DNA from 2 places in the Streptomyces sp. NPDC056738 genome. Region 2 is predicted to be linked to the other one. Evidence: riboswitches for the same ligand, from Rfam matches in the RefSeq annotation. Region 2 holds a riboswitch; the other holds the start of a gene.
The links. A riboswitch is a leader RNA that binds a small molecule or an ion and turns the genes downstream of it on or off. The one in region 2 is predicted to bind cyclic di-AMP.
Positions count from the first base shown of each region.

Region 1: linked by a shared signal. The riboswitch ahead of ACFRIC_RS32270 (NlpC/P60 family protein) and the one ahead of ACFRIC_RS33750 (transglycosylase SLT domain-containing protein) in region 2 are both predicted to bind cyclic di-AMP.

Region 1 is NZ_JBHTZF010000014.1:140,407-145,416, forward strand. It holds gene ACFRIC_RS32260 (hypothetical protein) at 119-472, shown strand; gene ACFRIC_RS32265 (tellurite resistance/C4-dicarboxylate transporter family protein) at 450-1,442, opposite strand; gene ACFRIC_RS32270 (NlpC/P60 family protein) at 1,576-2,757, opposite strand; cyclic di-AMP (ydaO/yuaA leader) riboswitch at 2,765-2,934, opposite strand; gene pcrA (DNA helicase PcrA) at 3,406-5,010, shown strand, end outside.
Region 2 is NZ_JBHTZF010000015.1:155,394-160,403, reverse strand. It holds gene ACFRIC_RS33755 (CocE/NonD family hydrolase) at 1-740, shown strand, start outside; cyclic di-AMP (ydaO/yuaA leader) riboswitch at 1,224-1,417, shown strand; gene ACFRIC_RS33750 (transglycosylase SLT domain-containing protein) at 1,422-2,192, shown strand; gene ACFRIC_RS33745 (HAD family hydrolase) at 2,268-3,077, opposite strand; gene fahA (fumarylacetoacetase) at 3,883-5,010, shown strand, end outside.

The DNA of each region.
Region 1 (5,010 bases), on a different contig from region 2:
GCCGGTGCTATGGGTGACGCGCGACGGTCGGGTGGAGGGAGAGTGGAGGTTGGGGCGCCCCGGTCGGGAGGGGCCCGGTCGGCGGGGGCGTCAGGGGGTGCGGTTAGGCTCCGGCCCCATGGGCGTACTCATCCACCTCTTCGTCGGCCTGCACATCATCGGCATCGCCGCGCTCCTCGGCGGCTTCCTCACGCAGATGAAGGCGATGGGCAAGGGCACCGCCCGCTTCGTCCCGGCGATGCTGCACGGCGCGCTGACCATGCTGGTGACCGGAGTCGCCCTGGTCGGGCTCAACCAGGCCGACGGCGGCACGGTGAACACCGTCAAGATCGGTGTGAAGCTGGCCCTGCTGATCGTGATCCTCGGGCTCGTCTACGTGAAGCGGGACGACGAGACGGTCGACAAGCGCCTCTTCGGCCTGGTCGGACTGCTGACCGTCACGAACATCTTCATCGCCGTCCTGTGGACCTGACCTCGGATCCGAAGGCGAGAGCGGTACCCACGACCGCCAGGAGCCAGGCCGCCACCGCGATCCACAGCAGCACCTGCCCGGTCCCCTTGAGCCAGAAGACGTCGAGGGCGGCCGAGACCGCGAGCGTGGCCACCGCCGACATCCCCATCGGGAAGACGGACGACCAGCGCCGTACGTCGTACCGCGGGCGCGGCCACACCACCTCCGCGACGGCCAGCAGGAAGTAGCAGACGAGGTCCAGCACGAGCAGCGCGCCGGTCGTGGCGCGCAGGACGCCCTGGTCGTCGTTGTTCCACAGATACGGATTCACGTCGTGCGCCACGACGAGCCCGGCCCCGGCCAGCGCCGAGATGCCCAGCGCGCCGGCCGCGATCCAGTGGTCCCCGGCGCCCTTCCGCACCTCCCGCGGGTCGAAGTTCGCGAACGAGACGACGTAGAGCGCGACCCCCACCCAGAACAGCGTCATCGCGGCGTGCGCCAGCCAGTCCGAGCCCACCTCGGCGGCGATCGTCGAGCCGAGGACCGAGAGCCCCTGCGTGGCCACGCAGACGAGGAACACCTCTCCCGCCATCCGGCGCCGCCAGTGCCGCAGCACGGTCAGCAGCAGGACCGGCCAGAGCACGGCCGACAGCGCGAGCAGGACCTCGGCGAGCGTCCGCCATCCAAGGGTCGCGAACCGGGTGCCGAGCACGGTGGTCGCCGCGACCGCGTCGAGCCCCGCCGGGGCGGCGGCCCGTCGCGCCCATTGCGCCCGGTCGCCCACCAGGCGGGCGAGGAAGTCCGAGGCGAGCCCGACCCAGGCGAGCGACGCGAGGACCAGCGCGATCCGCGACAGGACCTCGTAGCCGGTCAGGTACAGCCCGGTCGAGAGGATGCCGGTGGCCATGACGGCGGCGCCGGCGGCGGGGGCCCACCCCGCCCACCAGGCGCGGAGCGGAATGGTGTCCGTCATGTCCGGTGTGTCTGGCATGCGTCGATGCTAGGGACCCGTCGAGCGGTTGCGGGCGGGCCACGCGCGGGCGGCGACGAAAACGCGGGGCACGCGCGCGGGGATCGGCAGACCCCGGCGCCCGTGCCCCGCGAGAGGGGCTTCCGCGTCCGGGCTACGCCGGGCGCACCACGCTGTGGATCGCCGAGGTGCCGTCGTAGTAGATCGACTCCTCGCGGACGTACGCTCCCGGCTTCGGCGCGTGGATCATCATGCCGTCGCCGATGTAGATGCCGACGTGGCTGATGTCGTCGTAGAAGAAGACCAGGTCGCCGGGCCGGGCGTCGGCGAGGGAGACCGTCGTGCCGGCGTTCACCTGGTCGTAGGTGACGCGCGGGAGGCTGACGCCCGCGGCCTTCCAGGCGGCCTGGGTCAGGCCCGAGCAGTCGTAGGAGTCCGGGCCGGTGGCGCCCCAGACGTACGGCTTGCCGATCTGCGCGCGGGCGAACGCGAGCGCCTCCGCCGCCTTCGACGAGGAGCTCGTGGTCGTCGATCCCGACGACGACCCGGCCGTCGAGCCGGCGGCCGAGCCGGTGGCCGGGTCGGCCGTGCCGTCCGACGAGGACTGCGACTGGGCGGCCTTCTCCGCGGCGGCCTGCTGCTTCGCCAGCTCCGCCGCCTTGGCCGCGGCCTGTTCCCGCTTCTTCTTCTCGATCGCCGCCAGCCGCGCCTTTTCCTCGGAGTTCAGCTTCGAGAGCAGATCCCGGGCCTCGGAGAGCTTGCGCTGCACGTCGGCCTTGGACGTCTTGAGCGCCTTCTGCGAGGCGGTCAGCGACTCCAGGCTCTCGGTGGCCTCCGTCCGCTTCTTGGTGGTGGCCGCCTGCTCCGTGATGTAGTCGTCGACGGCCGCCTTCTGGCGGGTCGTCAGGCGGCTCATCAACTGGGTCTGGTCGAAGTAGTCCTGGGGGTTGTCGGCGAGCAGCAGGGTCGCGGTGGAGGGCGCGGCGGCCCCCGTGCGGTACTGCGCCGCGGCGAACGTCCCCAGTTCCTCGCGCGCGCTGTTGAGCTTCTCGGTGCGCTGGGCGACGTCGTCGAGCAGGGTGTCGACGCGCTTGCGCTGCTCGGCGGTCTTCTCCCGGGTCGCGTTGTACTTGTCGGTGGCGGTCTCGGCCTGGTGGTAGAGGTCGTCGACCTTCTTGGAGACCTCTTCGATGCTGGGCCGGGGCTCGGCCGAGGGGGTGGCGTCGGCGGTCTGGGAGAGCAGGGCCACGGAGGTGAGTGCCGCTGTGGCGAGGAAGGGGGTCCGTATGCCCCCGATGCGCGTGCCGGTGGGACGCGCCTTGCGGTGTGACGCCAAGAGAGGCGACTCCTTCCGTCATCCGCCTGCCGAGTTAGCTGTCGGGTTCGGGCGGGTGGTTCCGGAAGGCTGCCCTACGGTCCGTGCCCCACGGGGCGGTTGGACCGATTCACCCCAAAGTCGGTGGGTCCCCGGCTCCGGGGCCTCGCGGCACACCGGATTCGGCGGAGGCCGCCCGGCCCGGCGGAGTTCGCCGGATGCGGTCGAGCGGCCTTCGAGCACGCTAGCCAACGGGTGTGGCCCGTGTGAAGGTTGATGCCCGATACGTCCGATACATTTTCGTGACCATTCGCCAGGTGCGGCAGAGCGGCAGTGCGCCAGGGCGGCAGTGCGCCAGGTGCGGCAGACGCCACAGGTGTCGCGGGTGCGGCCGGGTGCGGCGGGTGCGGCGGTGCACAGGTGCCGGGGGTGCGGCACATGTCGCTGGTGTCGCGGGGGCAGTGCGGGCGGCGACGGGCGCATGCCTCGACCACGGTCCGGGGCGACCCTTCACGCCGGGTGCCCGTACGGTCGCGCACGGTCGCGGGGTGGGATCTCGGCGGAGGCAGGGGGCTTACCTGGTGTCCGCCGGGCGCCTCGTCACGACTTCGGGCCGAGTTCTCGGGGTGGCGGCGGGCTGTCAGTGGGGCGGCCTAGACTCGGAGAGCGATGAGCAGCCTCTTTGACGACAGCTTCCTGGCGAACCTCAAGCCCTCCGCGGGCCACGAGGACGAACACCCGCCGCCGCCCGAGGACGATCACGTACCGGAGCCGGTTCCGGACGATCTGTTCGGCGGGAAGTTCGACCTGCCGCCGAGCCGGGACGCGTACTACCGCGACGGCGCGCCCAGGCCCGCCGTGGACCCCGCGGCCCTGCTGGACGGACTGAACGAGAACCAGCGCGCGGCCGTGGTGCACTCCGGCTCCCCGCTGCTCATCGTGGCCGGCGCCGGCTCGGGCAAGACGCGTGTGCTCACCCACCGCATCGCGCACCTGCTGGGCGAGCGCGACGTCCACCCCGGCCAGATCCTCGCGATCACGTTCACCAACAAGGCCGCCGGTGAGATGAAGGAGCGTGTCGAGGCGCTCGTCGGCCCGCGCGCCAACGCGATGTGGGTGATGACCTTCCACAGCGCCTGCGTCCGCATCCTCCGCCGCGAGAGCAAGACCCTCGGCTTCACCTCGTCCTTCTCGATCTACGACGCCGCCGACTCCAAGCGCCTGATGGCCCTCGTCTGCCGTGATCTCGACCTCGACCCCAAGCGGTTCCCGCCGAAGTCGTTCAGTGCCAAGATCTCGAACCTGAAGAACGAGCTGATCGACGAGGAGGACTTCGCCGCCCAGGCCGCCGACGGCTTCGAGAAGACCCTCGCCCAGGCGTACGCGATGTACCAGTCGAGGCTGCGCGAGGCCAACGCGCTCGACTTCGACGACCTGATCATGACCACGGTCAACCTGCTGCGCGCCTTCCCGGACGTCGCCGAGCACTACCGCCGCCGCTTCCGGCACGTCCTCGTCGACGAGTACCAGGACACCAATCACGCCCAGTACGCCCTCGTCCGCGAACTCGTGGGGACCTCCGAGCACCCCGTGGACGTACCGCCCAGCGAGTACGACCTGCCTCCGGCCGAGCTGTGCGTCGTGGGTGACGCGGACCAGTCGATCTACGCCTTCCGCGGCGCGACCATCCGCAACATCCTCCAGTTCGAGGAGGACTACCCGAACGCGACGACGATCCTCCTGGAGCAGAACTACCGCTCCACCCAGACGATCCTGTCCGCCGCCAACGCGGTCATCGAGCGCAACGAGTCCCGCCGCCCCAAGAACCTGTGGACCAACGCGGGCGCCGGCTCGAACATCACGGGCTACGTCGCGGACACCGAGCACGACGAGGCCCAGTTCGTCGCCGAAGAGATAGACCGCCTCACCGACGCGGGCGACGCCAGGGCCGGCGACGTCGCGGTCTTCTACCGCACGAACGCGCAGTCCCGTGTCTTCGAAGAGATCTTCATCCGCGTCGGCCTGCCGTACAAGGTCGTCGGCGGTGTCCGCTTCTACGAGCGCAAGGAGGTCCGGGACGTCCTCGCCTACCTCAGGGTGCTGGCCAACCCCGAGGACTCGGTCCCCATGCGCCGCATCCTGAACGTGCCCAAGCGCGGGATCGGCGACCGCGCCGAGGCGATGATCGACGCCCTGGCGCAGCGCGAGAAGATCAGCTTCCCGCAGGCGCTGCGCCGCGTCGACGAGGCCTACGGCATGGCCGCGCGCTCCACC
Region 2 (5,010 bases):
GGGGCCAGGTGATCGCCCGGCTGTGCGACGTGGCCCCGGACGGGGCGTCCACGCTCGTCACCCGGGGCGTCCTGAACCTGTCGGCGCGTCGGGGCCCCGACCAGGCGGTTCCCTGGCGGCCGGGCGACACGGAGCACGTGGTCCTCGACCTGCACGCCATCGGCTACGCGTTCCCGGCGGGCCACCGCATCCGGCTCGGCGTCTCCTCCGCCTACTGGCCCTGGATCTGGCCGCAGCCGGGCTCGGAGGCCGGCTTCACCCTGGAGCCGGTCGGCAGCGTCCTCGAACTCCCGGTGCGGGCGAGGGAGTCGGACCCCTCGGTCGCCTTCGGGGAACCGGAGGAGGCCGAACCCCTCGGCGTGACCGTCTCGGCGACCCTGGACGAGCCCCGCCCGCCCCGCCTGGTCCTGCGCGACGTGGCCGCCGGGACCTGGAGCGTGGAGGTGGACCCGGGGCGCGGCGGGACCCGGGTGTTCCCCGACGGCCTCGAATGCACGGAGGAGGCCCGGGAGACGTACACGATCGGTACGTCGGACCCTCTGTCCGCCCGCGCCCGTTCGGTGTGGTCCATCCGGCTCCACCGGCCCGAGCTGCCGTGGGACGCCCGCGTCGAGACGGTCTCCGCCATCGCCTGCGACGCCGAGGACTTCATCACGACCGACGAGCTCGTCTGCAGGAACGGCGACGAGGTCGTCTTCCACCGGACCTGGGAGAAGCGGATCCCGCGCACGGCCGGCTGACCGGGCCCGCCGGGACGGGAGTTGGCCGTCGACGGGGCGAACTCGGTTGGCATTGAGTCCACTTGACCGCGGCCGCCCGCCCCGGTCCGGCGTGCCGGCCTCCACCTGGGACCTGTCGCGTCGACCCGACGCGGCCCGCCGCCCCTGCCGCTCCCTACTGTGTCCCGCGCCACAAATCCCGCCGCGCCAGGGGCCGCTCGACGCCTTTCGAGGGTCCCGGGAGCGCCCGCCGACGCAGGCACAATGTCCGAATTGGCCCCTCATGGAGCCTTGATGCTCTTTGGTCTCGTGAGTTGGGTCACCGGCCGGACACCCCTCCGCCGGGCGCCCCTTATGGATCAACCCGTTTGCGAAAGGCAAGTTGAGGATCCAATTCCGGCACAATCGGACTTTTTACCCTCGCCTTAACCAGGCCAAAGCGATCTTCGCGGTCAAATCTCGTCTTGTTTCGGACATGTGCTCTCGCATACGTTCTGGTCGACCCCGGGCGGATCGCCGAATCCTGCCGCCGCCCGGCAACCCATCGACCCACGCACGGCAGGAGCGGGGGAACCACAGGTAAGCCGCCGGTCCGGACACATCCGGAACGGCTTGGGGTGAAGCCGCGCCCAGAGCGCGGCCGGGCATCTCCCGCCCGAACCCGACAGCTCACCTCGCAGGCGTCGGAGAGGACATTTCGCCATGCCCGTACGAGCCAAGCACCGCCGCATGAAGACCAACGTCATCACCCGGGGCATGATCGCCGCCGGAACGGGTGGCATCGCCCTCGCCCTCCCCCTCGTGAGCGCGACCGGCGCCAGCGCCGCCACCCCGGCGCAGGCCCCCCAGGTGGCCAAGACCGCCCACACCGCGGTCGTCCCCAACGTGCAGCTCGTCACCTACAAGGTGGTCGCCGGCGACACCCTGTCCAAGGTGGCGAAGAAGTACCCCAAGAGCGGTGGCTGGAAGAAGCTGTACGCGGCGAACCGCGCGATCATCGGCGACAACCCCGCGATGATCCGTCCGGGCATGAAGCTCACCGTGGGCACGAAGACGCTGAAGTCGACGACCGTCCGCACCACGGCGAACGCGACCGCCGCCGTCGCCAAGTCCAAGACGACCACCGTCACCCAGGCCGTCGCCAAGACGTACACCAACAACCTCGACGGCTGGATCAAGGAATCCCTGGACGTCATGGCCAAGGCCGGCATCCCGGGCAGCTACGACGGCATCTACCGCAACGTGATGCGCGAGTCCTCCGGCAACCCCAACGCCATCAACAACTGGGACTCCAACGCCGCCGCGGGCATCCCCTCCAAGGGCCTGCTCCAGGTGATCGACCCCACGTTCCAGGCGTACCACGTCGCCGGCACGTCGTCGAACATCTACGACCCGGTCGCCAACATCACCGCGGCCTGCAACTACGCGGCCGACAAGTACGGCTCCATCGACAACGTCAACGGCGCCTACTGATCCACCCCGCACCACCCGCTTCACCCGCACCCGCCGACGGCGCCCTCCGGCCCGTCGGCGGGTGCGTCGGTGTCGCTAGAAGCCGAAGAGGCGCTCCAGGACGACCGCGATCCCGTCGTCCTCGTTCGACAAGGTGACCTCGTCGGCCACCGCCTTCAGTTCCGGGTGGGCGTTGGCCATCGCCACCCCCCGGGCCGCCCAGTCGAACATCGGGATGTCGTTGGGCATGTCACCGAAGGCGAGCGTCGCACTCGGCGTGAGCCCGAGATGCGCCGCGGCCAGAGCGAGGCCCGTCGCCTTGGTCACCCCGCATGGCTGGAGTTCGACGGTGCCGGGCCCGGACATGGTGACCGTCGCCAGCGAACCGACCACTCCCCGTGCCGCCGAGGCCAACTCGTCGTCCGACAAAGACGGGTGACGGAGCAACACCTTGCTGATCGGCTCCGCCCAGAGGTCGTCCCGACGCGGCACCCGCACGGCCGGCAGCGTCGGATGCGGCATGACGTACCCCGGCTCGATGAGCGTCAGCCCGTCCACGCCGTCCTGGTCGACCGCCGCGTACAGCAGCCCGACCTCCGCCTCGATCTTGCCGAGCGCCGTCTCCGCCAACTCCCTGTCCAGGGTCACCGACCACAGCATGCGGTCCGTGCCCGCGTCATAGAGCTGCGCCCCCTGACCGCACACCGCCAGTCCCTCGCCGCCGAGTTCGTCAAGAAGTGGTCGCACGCGCGGTGCCGGTCGGCCCGTGACCACGAGATGCCGGGCACCTGCCCGGGTCACTTTCGCCAACGCGGCGCGTGTCCGGTCGGAGAGTGTGTCGTCGCCGCGCAGCAGCGTTCCGTCCAGGTCAGTGGCGATGAGTGAATATGCAGTCGGAGCGGCCATGATCCGAAGAATACGGATCGAACGACTCAACGGCCCGGCCTGAACCGGACGACGTCCGGTATCCCGTCAGCAACGCCGTTCACCGCACGGTGGTAAGCGCGTTGCGACCGCTTCGGATCACCGAGGCTCCGCTTCCGCCCACACTCACTTTCCCGCACAGGACCACCCACAACTCCCCAACACCCCTTCCATCAAGGCCCACTGGGCCCGGCATGAGAGTCGCGTGTCACCAAGTCCGTTACGCATCAACTCTGTTGAGGAGAGGTACGGCGAACTTCCTCATCCATCGAAACGCACTCCAGGACCGTGCGCGGCATCCGCTCGGCGTCACGGACAGCCGCCACGGGGGCTCAGATCAGCGGGCGGGAGCGCGGGGCAGCGGACAGTCGCGGGCGGGGGCGCGGGCCGGGCGGACAAGAGCGGGCAGGGGCAGGCACGAACGACGCACGAGCGCACGTGAGCGGGACGAAGGCGCGGAGTGAGGCGAAAGGAGCGGTGGGGGGAGTGCGCGGCGCGAAGGGAAGGGGTGCGACGAGAGCGGGATGAGGGCGCGGTGCGAGGGGAAGGCGCGACGAGAGCGCGACGAGCACGGTCCAAAGCCGGGTGATGCGGCGCCTGTCGACCCGCTTCCGCCCACCGCGGCTCGCAGCCGCCCGCTCCACACCAGGCCAATTCGGACATTGCAACCCCTTTAGGCCCTGCCGTAGTGGGGACACTCCCCCGTAACGTGTGCTCCGACCACATCAAACGCGTGGAACGCATGGCTCACATGGCGAGTACGAATCCGAAAGCGAGGCACCTACCGATGCCCCCCTTCGATGTCCCCGAGGGCGATCCCTTCGGCCCGCACAACCTGCCGTACGGCGTGTTCTCCCTGACCGACCCGGCCGGCGACTCCGAACGACGCGTCGGCGTACGGCTCGGCGACCACGTGCTCGACGCCGGTGCCGCGGCCCGCTCACTCGGCTCCCCCTACGCCGGGCTGCTCGCACAGCCGACCCTCGACCCGCTGCTCGCCGCGGGCCGCACCGCCTGGTCCGACGTCCGGCGCGCGCTGACGGCCTGGGTGACCGTCCCGGCCCACCGGGAAACCCTCGCTCCCCATTTCCACCCTCTCTCCGACGTGACGCTGCACCTCCCGTTCACCGTCGCGGACTACGTGGACTTCTACGCCTCCGAGAACCACGCCCGGAACGTCGGCCAGATCTTCCGCCCCGACGCCGCCGACTCCCTCACGCCGAACTGGAAGCACCTGCCGATCGGCTATCACGGCCGCTCCGGCACGGTCGTGGTCTCCGGCACGGATGTCGTCCGCCCGTCGGGCCAGCGCAAGGCCCCCGCGGACGCCGCCCCGGTCTTCGGCCCCTCGGTCCGCCTGGACATCGAGGCGGAGGTCGGCTTCGTGGTCGGCGCTCCCTCGGAACAGGGCCGGCCGGTGCCCCTGGGCGACTACCGCGACCACGTCTTCGGCCTCTGCCTGCTCAACGACTGGTCGGCGCGCGACGTCCAGGCCTGGGAGTACGTCCCGCTCGGCCCCTTCCTCGGCAAGTCCTTCGCCACGTCCGTGTCGGCGTGGATCACCCCGCTGGACGCCCTCGACGACGCCCTGGTGGCCCCGCCCGAGCGCACGCACCCCCTCCTCCCCTACCTCGACGACGCCTCCGAGGAACCGGGCGGCTACGACCTCCGGATCTCCGTGGCCATCAACGGCCACGTCGTCTCCGAACCCCCCTTCTCCACCATGTACTGGACGGCCGCCCAGCAACTGGCCCACATGACGGTCAACGGCGCCTCCCTGCGCACCGGTGACCTCTACGGCTCCGGAACCGTCAGCGGCCCCACCGAGGGCGAGCGCGGCTCGCTGCTCGAACTCACCTGGAACGGCCGCGACGCCCTCGAACTCCCCGACGGCAAGCGAACGTTCCTCGAGGAC